4 regions of the Shinella agrisoli genome follow, and region 1 is predicted to be linked to each of the others. Evidence: predicted binding sites of a transcription regulator. Region 1 holds the regulator's gene; each other region holds the start of a gene.
The links. The regulator PhoB, encoded in region 1, activates phosphate uptake and scavenging genes when phosphate is short. The targets are predictions, from matches to a motif close to TGTCATNNANCTGTCAT.

Region 1 (5,496 bases):
TCGGCGACGGCGGCGTCGAGCGCCGGCTGGTCGAAGCGGGCATAGGCGCGCACATCCTGCGGCGCGGAAAAATCGGCGACGAGCAGGTCGACCGGGCCGTCGCCCTTGGTCTGGACGATCAGCTTGCCCTCGAACTTCAGCGAGGTGCCGAGCAGCACGGTCAGCGTGATCGCCTCGGCGAGCAGCCGCGCAACCGGCGCGGGATAATCGTGCCGGCCCAGGATGCCGTCGAGCATCGGGCCGAGCTGCACGGCGCGCCCGCGCACATCGAGGCCTTCCACCTGGAACGGCAGGACATGGTCGTCGCCGGCAAAGCCGGGTTCACCGAGTTTCAGGGCACTTTCAGCCATCGTCATTCTGCTCCTTGCACGCCGCGATGCCGGCGGGCGATCAGCCCGGCCGCGTCCGACAGCGTTCTACCGTGATTCAGCGCTCCCTGCCGCCCGATCATTCCATACCGGGCGGGCATGCGCCAGCAAAAGCGCCTTGCAGCGCCCCGTGATGGCCCCTAGATCGTGCGGGCAGCCCCGTTTTTCAAGGCGGCGTCAGACGACGCCGAAACACCAGGCGAGGATGGACTTCTGCGCGTGCAGGCGGTTTTCCGCCTCGTCGAACACGACGGACTGCGGGCCGTCGATCACCTCGTCCGTCACCTCCTCGCCGCGATGGGCCGGCAGGCAGTGCATGAAGAGGGCGTTCCTGTCGGCACGCGCCATCAGCTGCTTGTTGACCTGGTAGGGCTGGAAGATGTTGTGGCCGCGGGCGCGGTGTTCCTGGTTCATGGAGACCCAGGTATCGGTGACGACGAGATCGACGCCGTCCACGATCGCTTCCGGGTCGTGACCGAGCAGGATGTCGCCGCCGTTGTCGCGCGCCCAGTTCAAAATCTTGTCGTCGGGCTCCGAGCCCATCGGCACCGCCATCCTCATCGTATAGCCGAAACGGGCGGAGCCCTCGACGAAGGAGTGCAGCACGTTGTTGCCGTCGCCCGTCCAGGCGAAGGTCTTGCCCTTCGTGGAGCCGCGATGCTCCTCGAAGGTCATGATGTCGGCCATGATCTGGCAAGGGTGGGTGAGATCCGTCAGCGCGTTGATGACCGGCACGGTGGCGTGCTCGGCAAGCTCCAGCAGGCGCGCATGGTCGGTCGTGCGGATCATGATGGCGTCGACGTAGCGCGACAGGACCTTCGCCGTGTCGCCGATCGTCTCGGCGCGGCCGAGCTGCATTTCGGTGCCCGACAGGAACAGCGTCTCGCCGCCGAGCTGGCGCATGCCGACATCGAAGGAGACGCGGGTGCGCGTGGAGGGCTTCTCGAAGATCATCGCCAGCATCTTGCCGGCGAGAGGCCGCTCTTCCGTACCGGCCTTGCTGGCCGCCTTGCGCTTGTGCGCATCGTCCATGATGACGCGCAGATCGCTTTCCGAAACGGCGGAAAGGTCGAGAAAATGCTTGGCCATGGTATGTCCTGTCTGTCCCCGGTCCCTTTGCTCAGGCGGCCTTGGCGGCCGTGAGCTTCTCTGCTGCCCGCTCGATACGCGCAAGCCCCTCGCGCGCTTCTTCCGCCGTCACCGTCAGCGGCGGCAGCAGCCGCAGCACGTTGTCGCCCGCCGGGACGGCGAGCAGCCTTTCCGCGCGCACAGCCTTCAGCAGGTCGGCAGCCGGAATCTTCGCCTTGATGCCGAGCATCAGCCCCTCGCCGCGGATCTCCTCGACGATCTCCGGGAAGCGGTCCTTCAGCGCCGCGAGGCCCTGGCGGAAGACGAGGGCGACAGCGCGCACATGGTCGAGGAAGCCGTCTTCGAGCACGACGTCGAGCACGGCGTTGCCGACGGCCATCGCGAGCGGATTGCCGCCGTAGGTGGAGCCGTGCGTGCCGGCGACCATGCCGGATGCGGCTTCCGCGGTGGCAAGGCAGGCGCCGAGCGGAAAGCCGCCGCCGATGCCCTTTGCGACCGCCATGATGTCCGGCGTGATGCCGGACCATTCATGGGCGAAGAGGCGGCCGGTGCGGCCGACGCCGGACTGCACCTCGTCGAGCACGAGCAGCAGCCCGTACTCGTCGCACAGCTGGCGCAACTCCTGCATGAACTCCTTCGGAACCGGGCGGATGCCGCCTTCACCCTGAACCGGCTCGATCAGGATCGCCGCCGTTTCCTCGGTGATCGCATCCTTGACGGCGGTGATGTCGCCGAAGGGGACCTGGAGGAAACCGGGGGCCTTGGGGCCGAAGCCTTCGAGATACTTCTCCTGCCCGCCCGCCGCGATGGTCGCGATCGTGCGGCCGTGGAAGGCGCCTTCGAACGTGATGATATGGTACTTGCCGGCATGGCCCTTGGCGAAATGATAGCGCCGCGCCGTCTTGATCGCGCATTCCAGCGCCTCGGCACCCGAATTGGTGAAGAACACCTTGTCGGCGAAGGTGGCTTCGGCCAGCCTGCGGCCGAGGCTTTCCTGGCCGGGGACTTCGTAGAGGTTCGACAGGTGCCAGACCTTGTCGGCCTGGTCCTTCAGCGCGGCGACAAGATGCGGATGGGCGTGGCCCAACGAATTGACGGCGACGCCCGCGGCGAAATCGAGATATCGCTCGCCATCTTCGGCAATCAGCCACACGCCCTCCCCGCGCGTGAACCGGAGCGGGGCACGCATATAGGTTTCATAGAGCGGCGCGGCATCGGCCATGGCGCGGATCCTCCGAAAAGAGATGCGGAAAAACGTGTCTGCGGCTTGACTTTTCCGGGCATCAGAAAAATCAAAAGCCGCCTTTCGGCGGCATGCCGGCACTATCGGCATTTCACCCCGGGATGTCAACAAAATCGCAAGCCGAAATGCGGCTGAACCTCCCGCAAGGTGAGGATTCACGGCACGCGTGGAAGGTGTCGCTATCGAGTCACACCCGACCAGCAAGTTGGGGAAAACTCCGAAATCGATTCGCCTCGATTCGGGCGACTCTTGTCACGGAGTCCCCCGGACTCTAGGTTAAAGGCCAATTACTAGGCTGCATGCGGCGGAACTAGTCACCAAAAGAGTTAGGGCGTTCAGTTCCGGACCCGTCCGGAACGCGATGAGGGATTCCCGCATTGCGAGCGCCGAACGGAGACGAGAGCATGAACTGGACAGACGAGCGCGTCGAGAAACTCAAGAAGCTCTGGAGCGAGGGCCTGAGCGCGAGCCAGATCGCGGCACAGCTCGGCGGCGTCAGCCGCAACGCGGTCATCGGCAAGGTGCACCGGTTGAACCTGCCGGGCCGGGCCAAGGCCGGCGGCACGCAGAGCGCATCGCGCCCGAAGCGCCCGGCGGCGGCAGCCCCGCGCCCGTCCAACTTCGCGGCCCGCGCCGTCACCGCCCGCACCGTGGCGCGCCCGGCCGGCAACACCATCGCCAAGGAAGAGATCGATTTCGACGCGCAGAGCGACCAGCTTCCGGTTCCGGCCAACGGCAATGCCGTGGTCGTGCCGATGTCGCGCCGGCTGGAACTGACGCAGCTCACCGAGCGCACCTGCAAATGGCCGATCGGCGATCCGCTGAACGACGACTTCCATTTCTGCGGCAACGAGTCCCCGGACAACTCGCCCTATTGCACCTACCACCAGCGCCTCGCCTACCAGCCCTCGGCCGAGCGGCGGCGGATGCGGTGAACAGCACGAGCGTGGACTGAGACGCGGGCCCGGAAGGGCCCGTTTTCGTCTGGGTTGGAGAATAAGGGCGAGGTCAACGCACCGCAAAACGCGAAACAGGCCCCGAAGGGCCCATTCCGTCCTTGGGAGGAAACTTTTCGCCTCAGGCTTCCAGCGAATAGCCGGCGCCGCGGACTGTGCGGATGACGTCCTGCATGTTGGCGAAGTTGAGCGCCTTGCGCAGGCGGCCGACATGCACGTCGACGGTGCGCTCGTCGACATAGATGTCATGGCCCCAGACGCCGTCGAGGAGCTGCGAGCGGGAGAAGACGCGGCCTGGCGAGGTCATCAGGAACTCCAGCAGGCGGAACTCCGTCGGGCCGAGGCGCACTTCGCGGGTGCGGCGGTGGACGCGGTGCGTCTCGCGGTCGAGCTCGATGTCGCCGCAGCGCAGGACCGTCGAGACGACCTCCGGCTTGGCCCGGCGGAGCATGGCGCGCACGCGGGCGACGAGCTCCGGCGTCGAGAAGGGCTTGACCACATAATCGTCCGCGCCGGTGGCAAGGCCGCGGACCCGCTCGCTCTCCTCGCCGCGCGCCGTCAGCATGATGATCGGCAGGCGCTCGGTTTCCGGCCGCTGGCGCAGGCGCCGGCACAGCTCGATGCCGGAAACGCCGGGCAGCATCCAGTCGAGGATGAGCAGGTCCGGCATGCGCTCCTGCAAGCGCATCTCGGCCTCGTCACCGGAGAGGATCGTATCGACCTCGAAGCCTTCGGCCTCGAGATTGTAGCGCAGGAGGACGCTCAGCGCCTCCTCGTCTTCCACGACGGCAATTCTGGGCACCATGGACCTGAACCCTGCTCTCGTTACTCGGAGACGTCGCTGGTGCCGGCGGCAACCACCGACGTCGAGGTATCGTCCTTCGGGCGCTCGCCCTCGGGCTGCGAGCCGGTCGCCATGTAGTAGATGGTTTCGGCGATGTTCGTCGCATGGTCGCCGATGCGCTCGATGTTCTTGGCGCAGAACAGGAGGTGCGTGCAGGGCGTGATGTTGCGCGGATCCTCCATCATGTAGGTCAGGAGCTCGCGGAACAGCGAGGTGTAGATCGCGTCGATCTCGTCGTCGCGCTCGCGGATGGCCTTGGCCTTGTCGACCGAGCGCGTGGCGAAGACGTCGAGCACTTCCTTCAATTGCATCAGGGCGAGCTCGGCAAGGTGCTCGAGGCCGCGGGCGAGCTTGCGCGGCATGCCCGAGCTCTGCACGGCGATGACACGCTTGGCGGTGTTCTTGCCGAGGTCGCCGACGCGCTCCAGCTCGGCCGCGATGCGGATCGCGCCCATGATCTCGCGCAGGTCCGCCGCCATCGGCTGGCGCTTGGCGATGGTGACGATCGCCTTCTCGTTGATCTGGCGCTCGGCATTGTCGAGGATGACGTCTTCCGAGATCACCTTCTGCGCCAGCGCCGCGTCGGTGGTGACGAGGGCGCGGACGGAATCCGACACCATCTGCTCGGCGGTGCCGCCCATTTCGGAGATGCGGCGGGAAAGGTACTTCAGTTCTTCGTCGTAGATCGAGACGATATGGGTCGGCATGGCTTTGTCCTTGCTGCGCGTGGTCAGGAAAACGGGCGTCAGCCGAAGCGGCCCATGATGTAGTCCTGCGTGCGCTGGTCGTCCGGGTTGGTGAACATCTTGTCCGTGTCGTTCTCCTCGACGAGGTTGCCGAGGTGGAACATGGCGGTGCGCTGCGAGACGCGGGCCGCCTGCTGCATCGAGTGCGTCACGATGACGATGGTGAAGTTGGCGCGCAGCTCGTGGATCAGTTCCTCGACCTTGGCCGTCGCGATCGGGTCCAGCGCCGAGCAGGGCTCGTCCATCAGGA
Region 2 (5,496 bases), on a different contig from region 1:
GGCCGATTGCTAGCACAGGCCGCAGCGACCTCCAAGAGGAGAGCGCCGGGCTTCGTGTCGCTAGATGATGAGGTTTGCGAGAATCTCGTTTTCCGTGATGTCCTGGTAGCGCAGGCCCGCCCCGTCGAAGGCCTTCTTGAGTGTGGCGAAGTTCTCCGGGGCCTTGGTCTCGATGCCGATCAGGATCGAGCCGAAGTTGCGGGCGGACTTCTTCAGGTACTCGAAGCGCGCGATGTCGTCGTCCGGGCCGAGCAGGTTGAGGAAATCGCGCAGCGCGCCGGGACGCTGGGCAAGGCGCAGGATGAAGTATTTCTTGAGCCCCGCATGGCGCATCGCCCGCTCCTTGACGTCCGGCAGGCGCTCGAAGTCGAAGTTGCCGCCGGAAACGACGGCGACGACCGTCCTGCCTTCCAGCCCTTCGCGGCCGAGCGCTTCCAGCGCCGTCAGCGACAGCGCGCCGGCCGGCTCCAGCACCACGCCCTCGACGTTCAGCATGTCGACCATCGTCACGCAGATGGCGTTTTCCGAAAGCAGCATGACCTGGTCGGCCGAAAACCGGCCGAGCGCGGCGAAATTGAGCGCGCCGATCTCGCCGACCGCGGCGCCGTCGACGAAATTGTCCACCTGGTCGAGCGTCACCACCGCGCCGCTCTCCAGGCTGCGCTTGAGGCTCGGCGCGCCCGCCGGCTCGCAGAACAGGAAGCTTGCCGGGCCGAGCGTGCCCTCGAGATAGCCGGTCACGCCCGAGGCGAGCCCGCCGCCGCCGACCGGCAGCACGACGAGGTCGGGCAGCCTGCCGCCGCCGAGCTGCGAAACGATCTCCGCCGCCACCGTCGCCTGCCCCTCGATGATGTCCTCGTGGTCGAAGGGCGGAACCATCAGCGCGCCGGTCGCCTCCGCATGGTCGCGGGCGGCCTTGTAGCACTGGTCGAAGAAGTCGCCGACGAGCCTGATCGTCACGAACTCGCCGCCGAACATGCGCGTCTTGTCGATCTTCTGCTGCGGCGTCGTCACCGGCATGAAGACCACGCCCGGCACGCCGAAATGGCGGCAGACGAAGGCGAAGCCCTGCGCGTGGTTGCCGGCCGAGGCGCAGACGAAGCTGCGCGCGCCGTCCGGCCTCGCCAGGACCTTGCGGAAGAAGTTGAACGCCCCGCGGATCTTGTAGGAGCGTACCGGCGAGAGGTCCTCGCGCTTGAGGTAGATGTCCGCGCCGTAGCGGGCGGAGAGGTGTTCGTTGAGCTGGAGGGGTGTTTCGGGAAAGAGCCCGCGCAGAGCCCGGCAAGCTGCGTCGACGTCCGGTTTCATGCCGTTCGATGCCATCCTTGAGTTTGGTCAATGCAAAGGCTATTGCATATCGCAGCGACGGACACCACCCGTCCCGGCCGCGCGGCCTTTCGAGACTTGACTTGAGCCCAGCCGGCACGCAGGACGACCTTCCTTGAACGCCACCATTTTCCGGTCCGCCATCAACATCGCCGCCATCAGCGGCATCTACCTCTCCGTGGCGATGCTCGTCCCGGCGTTCATCGACGTCTATTACGGCCATCCCGATTCGGAGATCTTCTTCCTTTCCGCCTTCTTTACCGGAGGCCTTTCGCTCGCCACGGCCGCCGCGACGCGGGCCGGCCCGCCGCCCTTCAACAAGCGCATGGGCTTCCTCGTCGTCAACATGCTGTGGCTGTCCGGCAGCATCATCGGCGCCATCCCGCTCTGGCTGTCGTCCCTCGACCTCACCTTCGCGCAGGCCTTCTTCGAATCGGTGTCGGCGATCAGCACGACGGGCTCCACGGTGATCGTCGGCCTCGACCATGCCCCGCCCGGCATCCTGATGTGGCGCTCGCTGCTGCACTGGCTCGGCGGCATCGGGATCCTCGCGCTCGGCCTCTTCATCATGCCGTACCTGCGCGTCGGCGGCATGTCCTTCTTCAAGCTCGAATCGTCGGACACCGCGGACAAGCCCTTCGCCCGCATCGCGAGCTATACGCGCGCCTTCCTCGCCATCTATGTGGCCATCACCCTCATCTGCGCGGTCACCTATGCCGCACTCGGCATGAGCCGCTTCGATGCGCTGAACCACGCCATGTCGACGGTCGCCACCGGCGGGCTTTCCACGCACGACGCCTCCTTCGGCTATTTCAAGAGCCTGCCGCTGCTGTGGGCCGCAACCTTCTTCATGACGCTCAGCAGCCTGCCCTTCTCGGTGCTCATCCTCATCGTCGTGCGCGGGCGCGTCGATGCCTGGCGCGATCCGCAGATCCGCGTCTTCCTCGGCTATCTCGTGCTGTTCTCCATCGCCGCCAGCGTCTACCAGCGCCTGGAGAACGGCGTCGATTTCCGCGAGGCGCTGGCGCATTCCTTCTTCACCGTCTCCTCCATCCTCTCGACCACGGGCTTTGCCAGCGACGACTATACGCAATGGGGCCATTTCATCGTGGCGCTCGCCTTCGTCGCCACCTTCATGGGCGGCTGCTCGGGCTCCACCGCCGGCGGCCTCAAGGCCTACCGCCTGATCATCCTCTTCAACTTCATCCGCACCGGCCTCTACCGCCTCCTCTATCCGGACGGCATCCATGCGGTGCGCTACGGGCCGATGACGGTCGATGCGGACCTCCAGCGCAGCGTCTTCCTGTTCTTCCTCACCTATGTGGCGATCTCCGCCATCGGCGCGATCCTCCTCGGCCTGATGGGCTATGACGTGCTGACGGCGATCTCGGCGGCCGCCACCTCGCTTTCGAACGTCGGCCCCGGCGTCACCCAGGCGATCGGGCCGGCCGGAACCTTCGCCGGCTTCCACGATGCCGCGCTCTGCCTGCTGTCGTTCCTCATGCTCCTCGGGCGTCTGGAAATCCTCACCGTCCTCGTGATCCTGACGCCGCTCTTCTGGAAGAGCTGATTTCGACCGTTCTTGACTGTTGTCACGCTTCTTCGCATCCTGCCCCGCATCCGGCTGGAGGAAGACTGAATGTCCGTGTCGAAGTCCCTGTTGCGTATGACCTTTGCCGCCGCGTTCGCGCCGGCATTCGCGCTTGCCGGCCCGCTCGCGGATGCGGCGAAGAAAGCCGAGGAACAGGCGGCCGCCGGCGACACGGTGGGCGCGCACAACACGATTCGCGATGCCTTCGGCGCCTTCGCCGCCACGCTGCCTTTCTCGATCGGCAAGTCCGTGTTCGTTTCCGCCCCGCCGGAAGGCTACGGCATGTATACCGCGCGGCCCGACGCCAACTTCAAGGCGGGCGAGGCGCTGATCTCCTATGTCGAGCCGGTGGGCCTCACCTGGCGCCCGGCCGACGGCGGGCTCCTGGAATCGCATTTCACCGTCGACCTCGAGCTGCTCGACCCCAAGGGCACCAAGCTCGCCGAGCAGAAGGCCTTCGGTTCCTTCGACTTCAAGGGCAGCGTGCGGAACCAGGAGGTCTTCGCCAAGCTGACCCTCAACCTGAGCAGCCCGCCCGCCGGCGACTACGTGCTGCGCTACCGCTTCCGCGACACGGCAAGCGGCGCCGTCGCCATCAGCGAGCAGCCGTTCAAGATCGTGCCCTGATCCGCCTCCTGCCCGTTTGCCGCGGTGCGAGAGAATTGTGACAAGCCGCGAATCAGCGCTTTCCAGCGCCTTTCCGCTCAATTATGACAGCCGCATGACAACCCCAGCCACGTAAGGGGCATTTATGCTTTCGCTGTTTCGTAAACTCATGCCGCGCGAGGACCGTTTCTTCGATCTCTTCGAGCAGCATTCCCGCACCGTCGTCGGCGCCGCCGAGGCCCTCCAGTCGCTGCTCGCCGGCGGACCGGACATGGAAAAGCATTGCGACCGCATCGTCGAGCTCGAAGACCAGGCCGACGACATCACCCGCGAAGTGCTGCTGGCCGTCCGCCGCAGCTTCATCACGCCCTTCGACCGCGGCGACATCAAGGATCTGATCCAGTCGATGGACGATGCCATCGACATGATGCACAAGACGGTCAAGACCATCCGCCTCTACGAGCAGACGGACTTCCAGCCGGGCATGCAGGAAATGGGCGGAGCCGTCGTCAAGGCCGCCCACCTCATCGCCGAGGCCATTCCGCTGCTCGACAAGATCGGCGTGCATGCCGGCCGCCTCAGCGCCATCGCCGAGGAGATCACCCGCGTCGAGGGCCGCTCGGACGAATTGCACGATCAGGGCCTGAAGGACCTCTTCAAGACCTTCGGCAAGTCCGACCCGATGGCCTACATCATCGGCAGCGAAATCTACGGGGAACTCGAAAAGGTCGTCGACCGCTTCGAGGACGTGGCGAACGAAATCAGCGGTATCGTGATCGAGAACGTCTGATGGACGCCACCCTCGCCTTTCCGCTGCTCGTCGGCCTCGTCGGCATCGCTCTGCTCTTCGACTTCCTGAACGGCCTGCACGACGCGGCGAACTCGATCGCCACGATCGTCTCGACGCGCGTGCTGCGCCCGCAATATGCGGTGATGTGGGCCGCCTTCTTCAACTTCATCGCCTTCCTGTTCTTCGGCCTGCACGTCGCCGAAACGCTCGGCAAGGGCATCATCGATCCCGCCATCGTCAGCCCGCTCGTCATCTTCGCGGCGCTGATGGGCGCGATCATCTGGAATGTCGTCACCTGGATATTCGGCATCCCGTCGAGCTCCTCGCACGCCCTCATCGGCGGCCTCGTCGGCGCGGGCCTTGCCAGGACCGGGTTCGACGCGGTGGTCTGGAGCGGCCTCATCAAGACGGCGAGCGCCATCTTCATGTCGCCGGCCATCGGCTTCCTCCTGGCGCTGATCCTCGTGCTGACCGTCTCCTGGCTCTTCGTGCGCCAGACGCCGTTTGCCGTCGACCGCACTTTCCGCGTCATGCAGTTCGTCTCGGCCTCGCTCTATTCGCTCGGCCACGGCGGCAACGACGCGCAGAAGACGATGGGCATCATCGCCGTGCTGCTCTTTTCGCAGGGCTATCTCGGCAGCGAGTTCCACGTGCCGTTCTGGGTGGTCATCACCTGCCAGGCGGCCATGGCGCTCGGCACCCTGATGGGCGGCTGGCGCATCGTGCACACGATGGGCTCGAAGATCACCCGCCTCAACCCGATGCAGGGCTTCTGCGCGGAAACGGGCGGGGCCATCACCCTCTTCGGCGCCACCTGGCTCGGCATCCCGGTCTCGACCACCCACACGATCACCGGCGCCATCATCGGCGTCGGGGCCGCCCGCCGCGTGTCCGCCGTGCGCTGGGGCATCGCGGGCAACATCGTCTGGGCGTGGATCATCACCTTGCCCTCGGCGGCGGCAATCTCCGCCTTCTTCTACCTGGTGTTCGACGCGTTCACGGGCTGAGGCCGATCCGGGCCCGGTCCTTACGGCCCGGCCCGGGTGAAAATCCTGGTGCGGACGGCGGGGGTCGAACCCGCATAGCCAAAGGCTGAGGGATTTTAAGTCCCTTGTGTCTACCGATTCCACCACGTCCGCGCGGTTCTCCTGCTAACAAAGAGGCGCGGCATACTCAACCGGTA
Region 3 (5,496 bases), on a different contig from region 1:
CCGCAAGCGCCCACGGGCCGCCGCCAGCCCCGCGCGGCTTTCCGCCGTGGAGGTGATAACGCCCTTCAACATTCCGGCCGATTTCCTGCGTTAGGCGGCCGGCGCATAGCGCACGAAGGCGAATTCCGTCCCGTCCGGCGACCAGTTCGGCACGTTCATCGTGCCCTGCCCGCCGAAAAGGCCGAAGAGAATCCGCGCGTTGCCGCCGTCGACGTCCATCAGCCGCAGCCGCACATCGAGGTCGCGCGGATGATCGACGACGTCGCCGTCATAGGAGAGGACGAGAAGGTGCCTTCCGTCCGGCGAGGGATGCGGGAACCAGTCGCCATAGGGGCTGTCGGTGATGCGCGTCGGTGCGCTGCCGTCCGGCCGCACCCGCCAGATCTGCATGCGGCCGGTGCGGCTGGAGTTGAAATAGATCCATCCGCCGTCCGCCGAATAATCCGGCCCGTCGTTGCGCCCCTCGCCGAAGGTCAGCCGCCGTTCCGCGCCGCCCGCGACCGGGATCGTGAAGATGTCGAAGAGGTCGTCGCGGATGCCGCAATAGGCGAGCGTTCCGCCATCCGGCGACCAGCCGTGCCAGTAGGACGGCAGGTTCGGCGTCACCAGCCGCGGCGTGCCGCCTTCGGCGGGCAGCACGTAGACCGCCGACTTGCCGAACTCCGCCTTGTCGCTGATCGCCAGCAGGCTGCCGTCCGGCGAGAGCCCGTGGTCGTTGTTGCAGCGCGTGGCAAAGCCCGTGTCGATCCGCACCGGCCCGCCGCCGTTAAGCGCAAGGCGATAGATGAGCCCGTCGCCGTTGACGATCAGGAACCGCCCGTCCCGCGAGAAATTCGGCGCCTCGACCAGCCGCTCCGTCTGCCACACGACCCGCGTCTTGCCGGTCGCGATGTTGTGGATTTCGACCGAGCTGCGCATGGCCTCAGCCTCGGTCCCGGAACCGGTTGGTGATCGGGTAGCGCCGGTCGCGGCCGAAATTCTTCCGGGTGATCTTCACGCCGGGGGCCGACTGGCGGCGCTTGTATTCGGCGATGTAGAGCAGGTGCTCGACCCGGTGCACGGTCGCCGCATCGTGGCCGCGCGCGACGATCTCCTCCGTGCTCATCTCCTTCTCGACGAGGCATTCGAGGATGTCGTCGAGCACCGGATAGGGCGGCAGGGAATCCTGGTCGGTCTGGTTGGGGCGAAGCTCCGCGGACGGCGCCTTGTCGATGATGTTTCTCGGGATGACCTCGCCGGAAGGGCCGAGCGCGCCCGGCGGCACATGTTCGTTGCGCCAGCGCGACAGCGCGTAGACCTGCATCTTGTAGAGGTCCTTGATCGGGTTGAAGCCGCCGTTCATGTCGCCGTAGAGCGTGGCGTAGCCGACCGACATTTCCGACTTGTTGCCGGTGGTGACGACCATCGAGCCGAACTTGTTGGAGATGGCCATGAGGATCGTGCCGCGCGCGCGGCTCTGGAGGTTCTCCTCCGTGATGCCCTCCTCGGTCCCCTCGAAAAGCTCGGAGAGCGAGGAAAGGAAGCCGGCCACCGGCGCCTCGATCGGCACGACGTCGTAGCGGCAGCCGAGCGCCCTGGCGCAATCGGCCGCGTCCTTCAGCGAATCCCCGGACGTGTAGCGGTAGGGCAGCATCACGCAGCGCACCCGCTCCTCGCCGAGCGCATCGACGGCGATGGCGGCGCAGATCGCCGAGTCGATGCCGCCGGAAAGGCCGAGCACCACGTTCTTGAAGCCGTTCTTGTTGACGTAGTCGCGGAAGCCGAGGAGGCAGGCGCGGTAGTCCGCCTCCTCGCGCTCGGGAATGCGCGACATCGGCCCGCCGTCGCAGACCCAGCCCTCGCCCGCCCTCTTCCAGGTGGTGAGCGCGACCGTCTCCTCGAACTGGCTCATCTGGAAGGCGAGCGTCTTGTCCGCGTTGAAGGCGAAGCTCGCCCCGTCGAAGACGAGCTCGTCCTGGCCGCCGAGCTGGTTGGCGTAGAGGAGCGGCAGGCCGGTCTCGATGACCTGTTTCAGCACCACCTGATGGCGCACGTCCACCTTGCCGCGATAATAGGGGGACCCGTTCGGCGAGATGAGGATTTCCGCGCCGCTCTCGGCCAGCGTCTCGCAGACGCCGAGCTCGCCCCAGATGTCCTCGCAGATCGGAATGCCGAGCCGCACGCCGCGGAAATTGACCGGGCCGGGCATGGCGCCCTGGTCGAAGACGCGCTTCTCGTCGAACTCGCCGTAGTTCGGCAGGTCCACCTTGTCGCGGATCGCGCTCACCTTGCCGCCGTCGAGCACGGCGACGGCGTTGTAGCGCCCCGTCTCGTCCTGCCGCGGAAAGCCGACGACGACGCCCGGCCCGCCATCGGCGGTGTCGGCGGCAAGATCGTCGATCGCGCGGCGGCAGGCCTTCAGGAAGGCGGGCTTGAGCACGAGGTCCTCCGGCGGATAGCCGGAAATGAAGAGCTCCGTCAGAAGCAGCAGGTCGGCGCCCTGACGAGCGGCGTCCTCGCGGGCGGCGCGCGCCCTGGCGAGGTTGCCGGCCACGTCGCCGACGGTCGGGTTCAATTGCGCGACGGCGATGCGCAGCGTCGCCTTTTCAGTGTCGGAAGTCATGTCTGCGGGCCCGTCTCCTGCTCGTGTCCGCCGTTTCCCCGTGCAAAGCGGCAGGAAACTGCGGACGGTCGATACGCTCTTTAGAGCATGCCGGACGCTTTGGGAATGAAGAGCGGGGCAATTGCCTGCGCTTTCGGCAAAAACGCTCGTTTTTCAGCGGGTTCCGCACACCATTGCGACAATGCAACAGGAGGAACCAAAGGACGGGAAGAACGTTGCGGGAAACGTTCATCTCCTGTTCAAGATGACAGCCGTATGACAGATACACGAAAGTTTTATGAAGTTTGGAGACGGCCTTGGCCTTGTTCACTCCCGCAGCCGTGGCGATCGAAGCCACCGAAGGACTTGCCGTCGAGACAGGCTTCCTCGCCCGCCACGCCAAGACGTTCGCCGTTCTGCGCTCGCTCGCCGTCTCCGGCCTTCTTGCCCTTGCCACCGTCGCCGTCATCGAGCTCATCACGCGCGGCTCGCTCCAGCAGACCTATGCCTACCTGACCAATCTCCAGCAGCCCGGCTGGACCACCACGGGCCTGTTCTTCCTGGTCTATCTCGCCATCGACGCGCTGATCGGCCGGCAGCACAAGGCCGTCCTGCTCGTCTCGCCGCTCGTCATGCTGATGGGCGTCATCTCGCAGCAGAAGCAGGTTTTCCTCACCGACCCGCTCTATCCGACCGACCTGCTCTTCGGCCGCCAGATCCTGGAGCTGATGCCGGTGCTGGTGCAGGACCGGCCGTGGACGGCCGCAGGCCTCGCGCTCGCCGTCGTCGCCGCCGTCGTCGGCCTCGTCGGCCTCTGGATCTTCGCCTGGCGCCGCTTCCGGCCGCTGACGAAGAGGGAACGCCTGACGCGGCTCGCCGTCGCCCTGCCGCTCATCGCCGGCTTCGTCTCCATCATGGACTACAACGAGTTCTCCTGGATCCGCGACCGGCTCAAGGTCTTCCCGATCATGTGGGACCAGGCGGAGAACTACCGCCACAACGGCTTCGTCATGGCGTTTGCCATCAACCTGCCGATGGCCAACGTGCAGGCGCCGGCCGGCTACATGATCGACGCCATCGACAAGATCCCGTCCAAGCCCATGCCGGCCGGCACGACGCACCGCTCCAAGCCCGACGTCATCGTCGTCATGAGCGAGTCGCTGTGGGATCCGACGCGCATCCAGAGCGTGAAGCTGTCGCCCGACCCGATGCCCGTCATCCGCAAGAACCAAAGCGGCAACGTCTTCTCGCCAGAATTCGGCGGCCTCACCGCCAATGTCGAGTTCGAGGCGCTGACCGGATTTTCCAACGCCTTCCTGCCGACGGGCAGCATTCCCTACCAGCAGTACGTGCGCAAGCCGATCCCCTCGCTCGCGACGTTCTTCCGGGCGGAAGGCTACACGGCACGCGCCATCCATCCGTTCTCCGGCTGGTTCTGGAACCGCAGGAGCGTCTACAAGGCCTTCGGCTTCGAGACCTTCAAGGACGTCGACAAGATGCCGCCGCTCGCAAAACGCGGCAACTTCACCTCGGACGAGGCGCTGACCAAGGAGATCATCCGCCAGGCGGACATGCAGGAGAACCCGTTCTTCTTCTTCACCGTCACGCTCCAGGGCCACGGCCCCTATGACGACGGCCGCTACGCCAAGACCGACGTCAAGGTCGACGGCAGCCTCGACGCCCGCGACACCCGCATGCTGGCGAGCTACGCCCAGGGCGTGAAGGAGGCCGACAAGAGCCTGAAGATGCTGATGGACTGGGCGAGGAAGCGCGACCGCGAGACGATCATCGTCGTCTTCGGCGACCACCTGCCGCCGCTCAACACGGTCTACAAGAACTCCGGCTACATGAAGGGCATCACTGCCTCGCGCAAGGGCACGCCCGAGCAGATGAAGAAGGAGCACGAGACCCCGCTCGTCATCTGGTCGAACAAGACCGGCGTCGAGAAGGAGGTCGGCACGATCAGCCCGGCGTTCCTGTCCTACCACATCCTCAAGGAGGCAGGCTACGAGCATCCCTACTACACCGGCTTCCTCGGCGCGGTGCACGACAAGCTGCGCGTCATCGACCGCTACATGCTGATCGACGCCAACGGTAAGGCGACGGCCGACTGGGCCCGCAAGAAGACGATCGACCCGCTGGTGCGCGATTTCCGCTTCCTGCAGCACGACATCATGTTCGGCAAGCAGTACGGCCTCGAACGCTTCTTTGATTCCCATGCCGAGCTGATGGCCGCGGGCTTCTGACACCACAACCGGACGCAACCGCGGATAGGCGCAAACCCGCCTAAATCAATCTATAGGAGAAATTAAGACTCCGGGTGCACGATAAAGGTGCATCCTTTTTGGATGCGGGAACGCCTTGTCCTCAGACGATCCGAAGAGGAGATGTCATGCACGCCCTCACCCGCCTGTCGAAGGACCGCGCCGGCACGTCGGCGCTGGAATTCGCGATCATCGCGCCGCTGTTCTTCCTCGCGCTCTTCACCCTCATCGCCTACGGCATCTATCTTTCCGTCACCCATTCGGTGCAGCAGATTGCCGCCGACGCGGCCCGCACGGCGGTCGCCGGCCTCAACCCGGCCGAGCGCGTCACGCTCGTCAACCGCTACCTCCACGCCTCGCGCCTCGACTATTCCTTCATCAACCGGGCGAAGATGCAGGTCGTCGTCACCGACGATCCCGGCAATCCCGAGCAGTTCACCGTGACGGTCTCCTACGATTCCAGCGACCTGCCGATCTGGAAGCTCTTCACCTTCGCGCTGCCGCACGAGAAGATCGAGCGCTACGCGACGGTGCGCGTGGGAGGGCTGTGACATGAAGCGCCCCGGCCTCCTCGCCGACCGTTCCGGCAATATCGGCACGCTCGCCGCCCTCAGCCTGCCGCTGATGGTCTTCTCCCTCGCCCTCGGCGTC
Region 4 (5,496 bases), on a different contig from region 1:
CAAGAAACCGGACCTCGTGACCGCGCAGTTCCAGTGGCATGTCGGCCCTGAGGGCATCGTCGCGACGCCGGAACAGTTCGAGGAGCTCAATATCCCGGTCTATACCTCGCCGGCCGACTGCATCGGCAAGGACAATTCCGGCGGCGGCGACGGCGTGCGCAAGACCGTCTTCACCATGGACCTGATCTACAAGGAAATCAGCGAGCTGGCGCAGATCTTCAATGTCGGGGAGCAGGGCGAGAAGGTCATCGCCGACCTCAAGGCCCGCGAGGAGGCCGCGCGCAAGAAGATCGCCTCGGCCGAGGGCAAGCTTTCGGCCGTCTTCTGGTTCTCCAGCGCCGAGCTCGACATCGATCCCTATGTCGCCGGCAAGAACGGCGCGCCGGGCTACATCATGTCGGCGCTCGGCATCAGGAACGTCATCGAGAGCGAAGAGGAATGGCCGACGGTCGGCTGGGAGACCATCGCCAAGGCCGACCCGACGATCATCGTCGCCGGCAAGATGGAGCGCCGCCGCTTCCCCGCCGACGACGTCGCCGTCAAGCACAAGTTCCTGAAGGAAGACCCGGTCGCCAGCCTCATGCCGGCCGTCAAGAACGGTCATGTCTTCGACATGGATGCCCAGGCGATGAACCCGACGATCCGCACCATCGAGGGCATCGAAGTGCTCGCCGACGCCGTCGAGAAGGCTGGCCTGGCGAAGTGACGGCCGATCATCCCATATTGCTCCGGTCGGGCGCCGCTTTCGCGGCGCTCGTGCTGCTCGTCGCCGCGCTCGGCGTCGGTGCTGCGGTGGGCGAGACGGCCATTCCGCTCGACACCGTGGCGAAGACGGTGGCGAACCGCCTCTGGCAGGCGGGGCACGCGATCGAACCGATCGACGAGGGCATCATCTGGAACTACCGGCTGAGCCGGGCGGTGGTCGCCGCCTGCTGCGGCTCGGCGCTGGCGCTCTCCGGCGTCATCCTGCAGTCGCTGCTGCGCAACGCGCTCGCCGACCCCTATATCCTCGGCATTTCCGCCGGCGCCTCGACGGGCGCGGTGGGCGTCGCGATCCTCGGCCTCGGCGCCGGCATGCTGACCTTGCCGGTCGGCGCCTTCCTCGGCGCGCTCGTCGCCTTCGGCCTCGTCAGCGCGCTCGCCGTGCGCGCGGGCCGCGGGACGGGCGCGATCATCCTTGCCGGCGTCGCCGGCTCGCAGCTCTTCAACGCGCTCACCTCCTTCATCGTCACCAAGGCGGCCAATGCCGAGCAGGCGCGGGGCATCATGTTCTGGCTGCTCGGCAACCTTTCCGGCGTGCGCTGGCCGGATGTCTGGCTGGCGCTGCCGGTCGCCTTCCTCGGCCTCCTCGTCTGCCTCTGGCATGCCCGTGCGCTCGACGCCTTCACTTTCGGCACGGAATCGGCCGCCGCGCTCGGCATCCCGGTGCGCCGCGTCTATGCCGTGCTGATCGCCGTTTCCGCGCTGATGACCGCCGTCATGGTCTCCATCGTCGGCTCGATCGGCTTCGTCGGCCTCGTCATCCCCCATGCCGCGCGCATGGTCGTCGGCGTGCGCCACGGCCTCCTGCTGCCGGCCTCGGCGCTGATCGGCGCCGTCTTTATGATCGCCGCGGACGTGCTGTCGCGCGTCATCATCCCCGGCCAGGTGCTGCCCATCGGGGTCATCACCGCGCTGTTCGGCGCGCCGGCCTTCGCGCTCATCCTCAGCCAGAGGAGATCGGCCGTATGACGCTCTCGGCAAAAGGCCTCTTCTGGTCGGCCGGCGGCACGACCATCCTCACGGACGTCTCGCTCGACGTGCGGCCGGGCGAATTTTTGGGCATCATCGGCCCGAACGGTTCCGGCAAGACGAGCCTGATGGCGCTTCTCGCCGGCATCCGCAAGCCGCAGCGCGGCGAGGTGACGCTCGACGGCAAGCCGCTTTCCGCCCACGGCCGGCAGGGGATCGCCCGGCGCATCGCCTTCGTCGAGCAGCAGGCCGAAACCACCGAGCGCATTACGGCGCGGCAGGCCGTCGAACTCGGCCGCACGCCGCATCTCGGCGCGCTGACGCCCTGGTCGCGGGCGGACGACGCCATCGTCGACCGGGCGCTGGAGGAGGTCGACATGGCGCATTTCGCCGCCCGGCTCTGGCACACCCTTTCCGGCGGCGAGCGCCAGCGGCTGCACATCGCCCGCGCGCTCGCCCAGCAGGCGCCGATCCTGCTGCTCGACGAGCCGACCAACCATCTCGACATCGGCCACCAGATCGGCCTGCTCCAGCTGGTGCGCGAGCAGGAACTGACCGTCGTCGCAGCGCTGCACGACCTCAACCACGCCGCCATGTTCTGCGACCGCATCGCCGTCATGCAGGGCGGGCGCATCGTCGCGCTCGGCACGCCGGCCAAGGTACTGGAGCCGCAGCGCCTCGCCGACGTCTTCGGCGTCACCGTGGACGTCGAGCGCGACAGCGCCGGCGGCTGCTTCGTCCGCTACCGCCGGCCCGATCCGCGCCCGGCCAGACTCAAGCTCGTCGCAGAGGCAAGATGAAAACGCGTTTCCTTCTCACAGCGGCCCTCTTCGCCGCGCTCCACCACGCCGTGCCGGCCGCCGCCGAGACCTTCCGCGTCGAGATGCGCAACCGCGGCGAAAAGGGCTCGATGGTCTTCGAGCCGGATTTCCTGGCGATCAAGCCGGGCGACAGCGTGAAATTCATCGCCACCCACAAGAGCCACAACGCCGCGAGCATCGACGGCATGGTCCCGGAGGGCTACGCCGGCTTCAAGGGCAAGATCAACGAGGAGATCGAGGTCACGTTCGATCAGCCCGGCTATTACGGCATCAAGTGCTCGCCGCATTTCGGCATGGGCATGGTGATGCTGGTGAAGGTCGGCGAGGCGGAACTGACGGACGCCATCCGCAAGGTCGAGGTCCCGGCGCGCGCCCGGCCGCGCTTCGACGACATCTTCGCGCGCATCGACGCGGGCGAGGGGAAGTGATGCAGGGCACGCTCACGAACGGCGACCTCAAGGAGGACATCCGCGACTACTGGTCGCGCCGTTCCGAGACCTTCGACCTCGCCTTCGGCCACCGCATTCCGGAAGGGCCGGAATTCGACGCCTGGGCCGCGGCGATCCGCGAGCGCTTGGGCCCCGAGCCGCGCCGCGTGCTGGAACTCGCCTGCGGCACAGGGGAGGTGACTCGCCTCCTGCTTTCCCTCGGCCATGAGGTGACGGCGCTCGACTTCTGCGAGGCGATGCTGGCGGTCGCACGCAGGAAGCATGCCGGGGCGAAGGGCCTCCGCTTCCTGCTCGCCGACGCGGAGAACCCGATGGAGCCTGACGAGAGCTATGACGCCATCGTCTGCCGCCATCTCGTCTGGACGCTGACGGCGCCGGAGCGGGCTTTCTGCGAATAGCATCGCATGCTGAAGCCCGGCGGCATTCTTCTTTTCTTCGACGGCGACTGGGCCGCGCCGACCCGGCTCGGCCGGCTGGCGAGCCGGGCCATTGCCGTCATCGACAAGCTCGTCGGCACCGACCCGCACTATGACGGCGCGATGAGCGACCGCCATGCCGGCATCATGGAACGGCTGCCCTTCGGCGAAGGGCTCACCGTCGAGCGCGTTCTCCCGCTGCTCGAAGCGGCCGGTTTCCGGGATATGACGATCGGCTCGCATGCGCCGATCGCGGCGGCGCAGCGCCGAACGGCGGACCTGCGCAACAAGCTCCGCACGTTGCTTTACCGCCGCTTTATCCTCTGCAGCCGGAAATAGCGTCGGCCTCCGGCTCCACCGTCAGCCTGACGCGGTCGGCGGCAAAGCGCGTGCGGGAGAACTGGATGGGCGTGCCGTCGAGATCGGTGTTCACCGCCGTCGCCACGAGGATGATTGCGCCGGGCGAGAGCTTGAGGTTCCGCATGTCGTCGCCCTCGGCGTGGATCGCCGAGATTTCCGTCGAGCGGCGCACGTAGTCGGGCACGCCGAGCTCGCGGAAGGAGGCGGTGATCGATCGCGTCCGGTCGAACGCCGCGGCGATGCCGCCGAAACGATCCGCCGGAAAATAGTGCGTCCCGCAGGAGATCGGGCGCTTGTCGGCGCTGTTCACCGTCTCGAGGCGCACGCAGAGGGAACCCGTCGCCAGCCCGAGCGCATCCGCGACCGCGGAGGGGGCGACCTCCGTCGCGGACCCCAGCAGCCTGCCTTCGAGGTCGCGCGCCTGGTCGCCGAGCCCCTGCGAGAAGCGGGTGCGGCGGGAGATGGGAAAGCGCAGGCGGTCGCGCCGCTCGATACGCGTGCCGATGCCCTGGATCGGCCGAACGATGCCTTCCTCCGCCAGCGCCGCCATGGCGCTGCGCACCGTGTGCCGGTTCACGCCGAATCGCCCGGCGAGCACCGTCTCCGGCGGCATCATGCCGGTCTCGTCGAAATCGCCGTTGTTGATTGCAAGGCGCAGGCGGTCCGCGATCTGCCGCCAGAGCGCCACGCCCGTTTGCCGTTCCACCATTTCCGCCCCCGCGAACACCCCTTGTCACACCCTTGTCATTCCCGCCGTTTAAGAGGAGACTTAGATGTTTAGTTGTCTAGATTAATAGACATTTGGAGACATGGCAATGACATCAGTTCGGAAATCTGCCGAAGCCGCCGCGAAAGACGCGGCCGGCGAGCGGCAGAGGGCAATGGGCCTCTTGGCGAAGGCGAGCCGGGCCGAGTTGCAGGCGGCCTTCGACGCGCTCGCCGACAAGCCGGCCGTCCAGCCCGTGCGCGGCCCGGAGACGGGCCTCGTCATGGTGCGCGGGCGCATCGGCGGCGGCGGGGCGCCGTTCAATCTCGGCGAGGCGACGGTGAGCCGCGCGAGCGTCCGCCTGGAAGACGGCACGGTCGGCCACGGCCAGGCGCTCGGCACCGATGGAGCCAAGGCGAGGCTCGCGGCGATCTTCGACGCGCTCTTCCAGCAGCCGGCCCGCAAGGGGGAGGTCGAGGCGCTGCTCGGCGCCATCGCGACGCGCGTCGCGGCGGAGGATGCGGCGAAGGCCCGCCAGACAGCCGCCACCCGCGTCGATTTCTTCACCATGGTTCGCGGAGAGGACTGACGATGCACGACACGCTCGCTTTTGCCGGCGGCTTCCTGGAGCCGGTCTTCGAAGCCCAAGCCGTCTTCCGCACGCTGATGGACTGCATGGCCCGTCCGGGGACGATCGGCCGCCTCTCCGCCGCCGTCATGCCGCCCGCTCCACTCTCGGCCGCGGCCGGCGCCGTCGCGCTGACGCTCTGCGGCCACGACACGCCCGTCTGGCTGACGCCGACGCTCGCCACATCGCCGCTGCCCGGCTGGCTCGCCTTCCATGCCGGCGCACCCGTCACCGGCGAGCGCCAGAACGCCCGCTTCGCCTTCGTGGAGAAGGGGGCGATGCTGCCCGATCCCTCTCTCTTCGCGCAGGGCACGCAGGAATATCCGGACCGTTCCACGACGCTCGTCGTGGAGATCGACGCCTTCGAGGGCGGCCGGCCGCTCAT

Region 2: the regulator PhoB is predicted to act here: its motif matches at 3,628-3,644, upstream of ACIIOY_RS18375 (DUF47 domain-containing protein).
Region 3: the regulator PhoB is predicted to act here: its motif matches at 2,847-2,863, upstream of ACIIOY_RS16470 (LTA synthase family protein).
Region 4: the regulator PhoB is predicted to act here: its motif matches at 4,509-4,525, upstream of phnF (phosphonate metabolism transcriptional regulator PhnF).

The regions. Positions count from the first base shown of each region.
Region 1 covers NZ_JBJIEP010000008.1:23,774-29,269, forward strand. Annotated here, with positions in the region: gene ACIIOY_RS10255 (Hsp33 family molecular chaperone) at 1-350, opposite strand, end outside; gene argF (ornithine carbamoyltransferase) at 546-1,457, opposite strand; gene ACIIOY_RS10265 (aspartate aminotransferase family protein) at 1,489-2,679, opposite strand; gene ACIIOY_RS10270 (GcrA family cell cycle regulator) at 3,105-3,635, shown strand; gene phoB (phosphate regulon transcriptional regulator PhoB) at 3,778-4,461, opposite strand; gene phoU (phosphate signaling complex protein PhoU) at 4,482-5,207, opposite strand; gene pstB (phosphate ABC transporter ATP-binding protein PstB) at 5,246-5,496, opposite strand, start outside.
Region 2 covers NZ_JBJIEP010000017.1:105,966-111,461, reverse strand. Annotated here, with positions in the region: gene ilvA (threonine ammonia-lyase) at 61-1,308, opposite strand; gene ACIIOY_RS18385 (TrkH family potassium uptake protein) at 1,442-2,896, shown strand; gene ACIIOY_RS18380 (hypothetical protein) at 2,966-3,544, shown strand; gene ACIIOY_RS18375 (DUF47 domain-containing protein) at 3,669-4,313, shown strand; gene ACIIOY_RS18370 (inorganic phosphate transporter) at 4,313-5,320, shown strand; tRNA gene ACIIOY_RS18365 (tRNA-Leu) at 5,367-5,452, opposite strand.
Region 3 covers NZ_JBJIEP010000015.1:30,921-36,416, reverse strand. Annotated here, with positions in the region: gene ACIIOY_RS16485 (LacI family DNA-binding transcriptional regulator) at 1-94, shown strand, start outside; gene ACIIOY_RS16480 (TolB family protein) at 91-918, opposite strand; gene ACIIOY_RS16475 (NAD+ synthase) at 923-2,602, opposite strand; gene ACIIOY_RS16470 (LTA synthase family protein) at 2,905-4,827, shown strand; gene ACIIOY_RS16465 (TadE/TadG family type IV pilus assembly protein) at 4,974-5,396, shown strand; gene ACIIOY_RS16460 (pilus assembly protein TadG-related protein) at 5,398-5,496, shown strand, end outside.
Region 4 covers NZ_JBJIEP010000009.1:148,297-153,792, forward strand. Annotated here, with positions in the region: gene ACIIOY_RS11940 (ABC transporter substrate-binding protein) at 1-706, shown strand, start outside; gene ACIIOY_RS11945 (FecCD family ABC transporter permease) at 703-1,731, shown strand; gene ACIIOY_RS11950 (ABC transporter ATP-binding protein) at 1,728-2,531, shown strand; gene ACIIOY_RS11955 (pseudoazurin) at 2,528-2,980, shown strand; partial or broken gene ACIIOY_RS11960 (class I SAM-dependent methyltransferase) at 2,980-3,756, shown strand; gene phnF (phosphonate metabolism transcriptional regulator PhnF) at 3,734-4,486, opposite strand; gene phnG (phosphonate C-P lyase system protein PhnG) at 4,593-5,072, shown strand; gene phnH (phosphonate C-P lyase system protein PhnH) at 5,075-5,496, shown strand, end outside.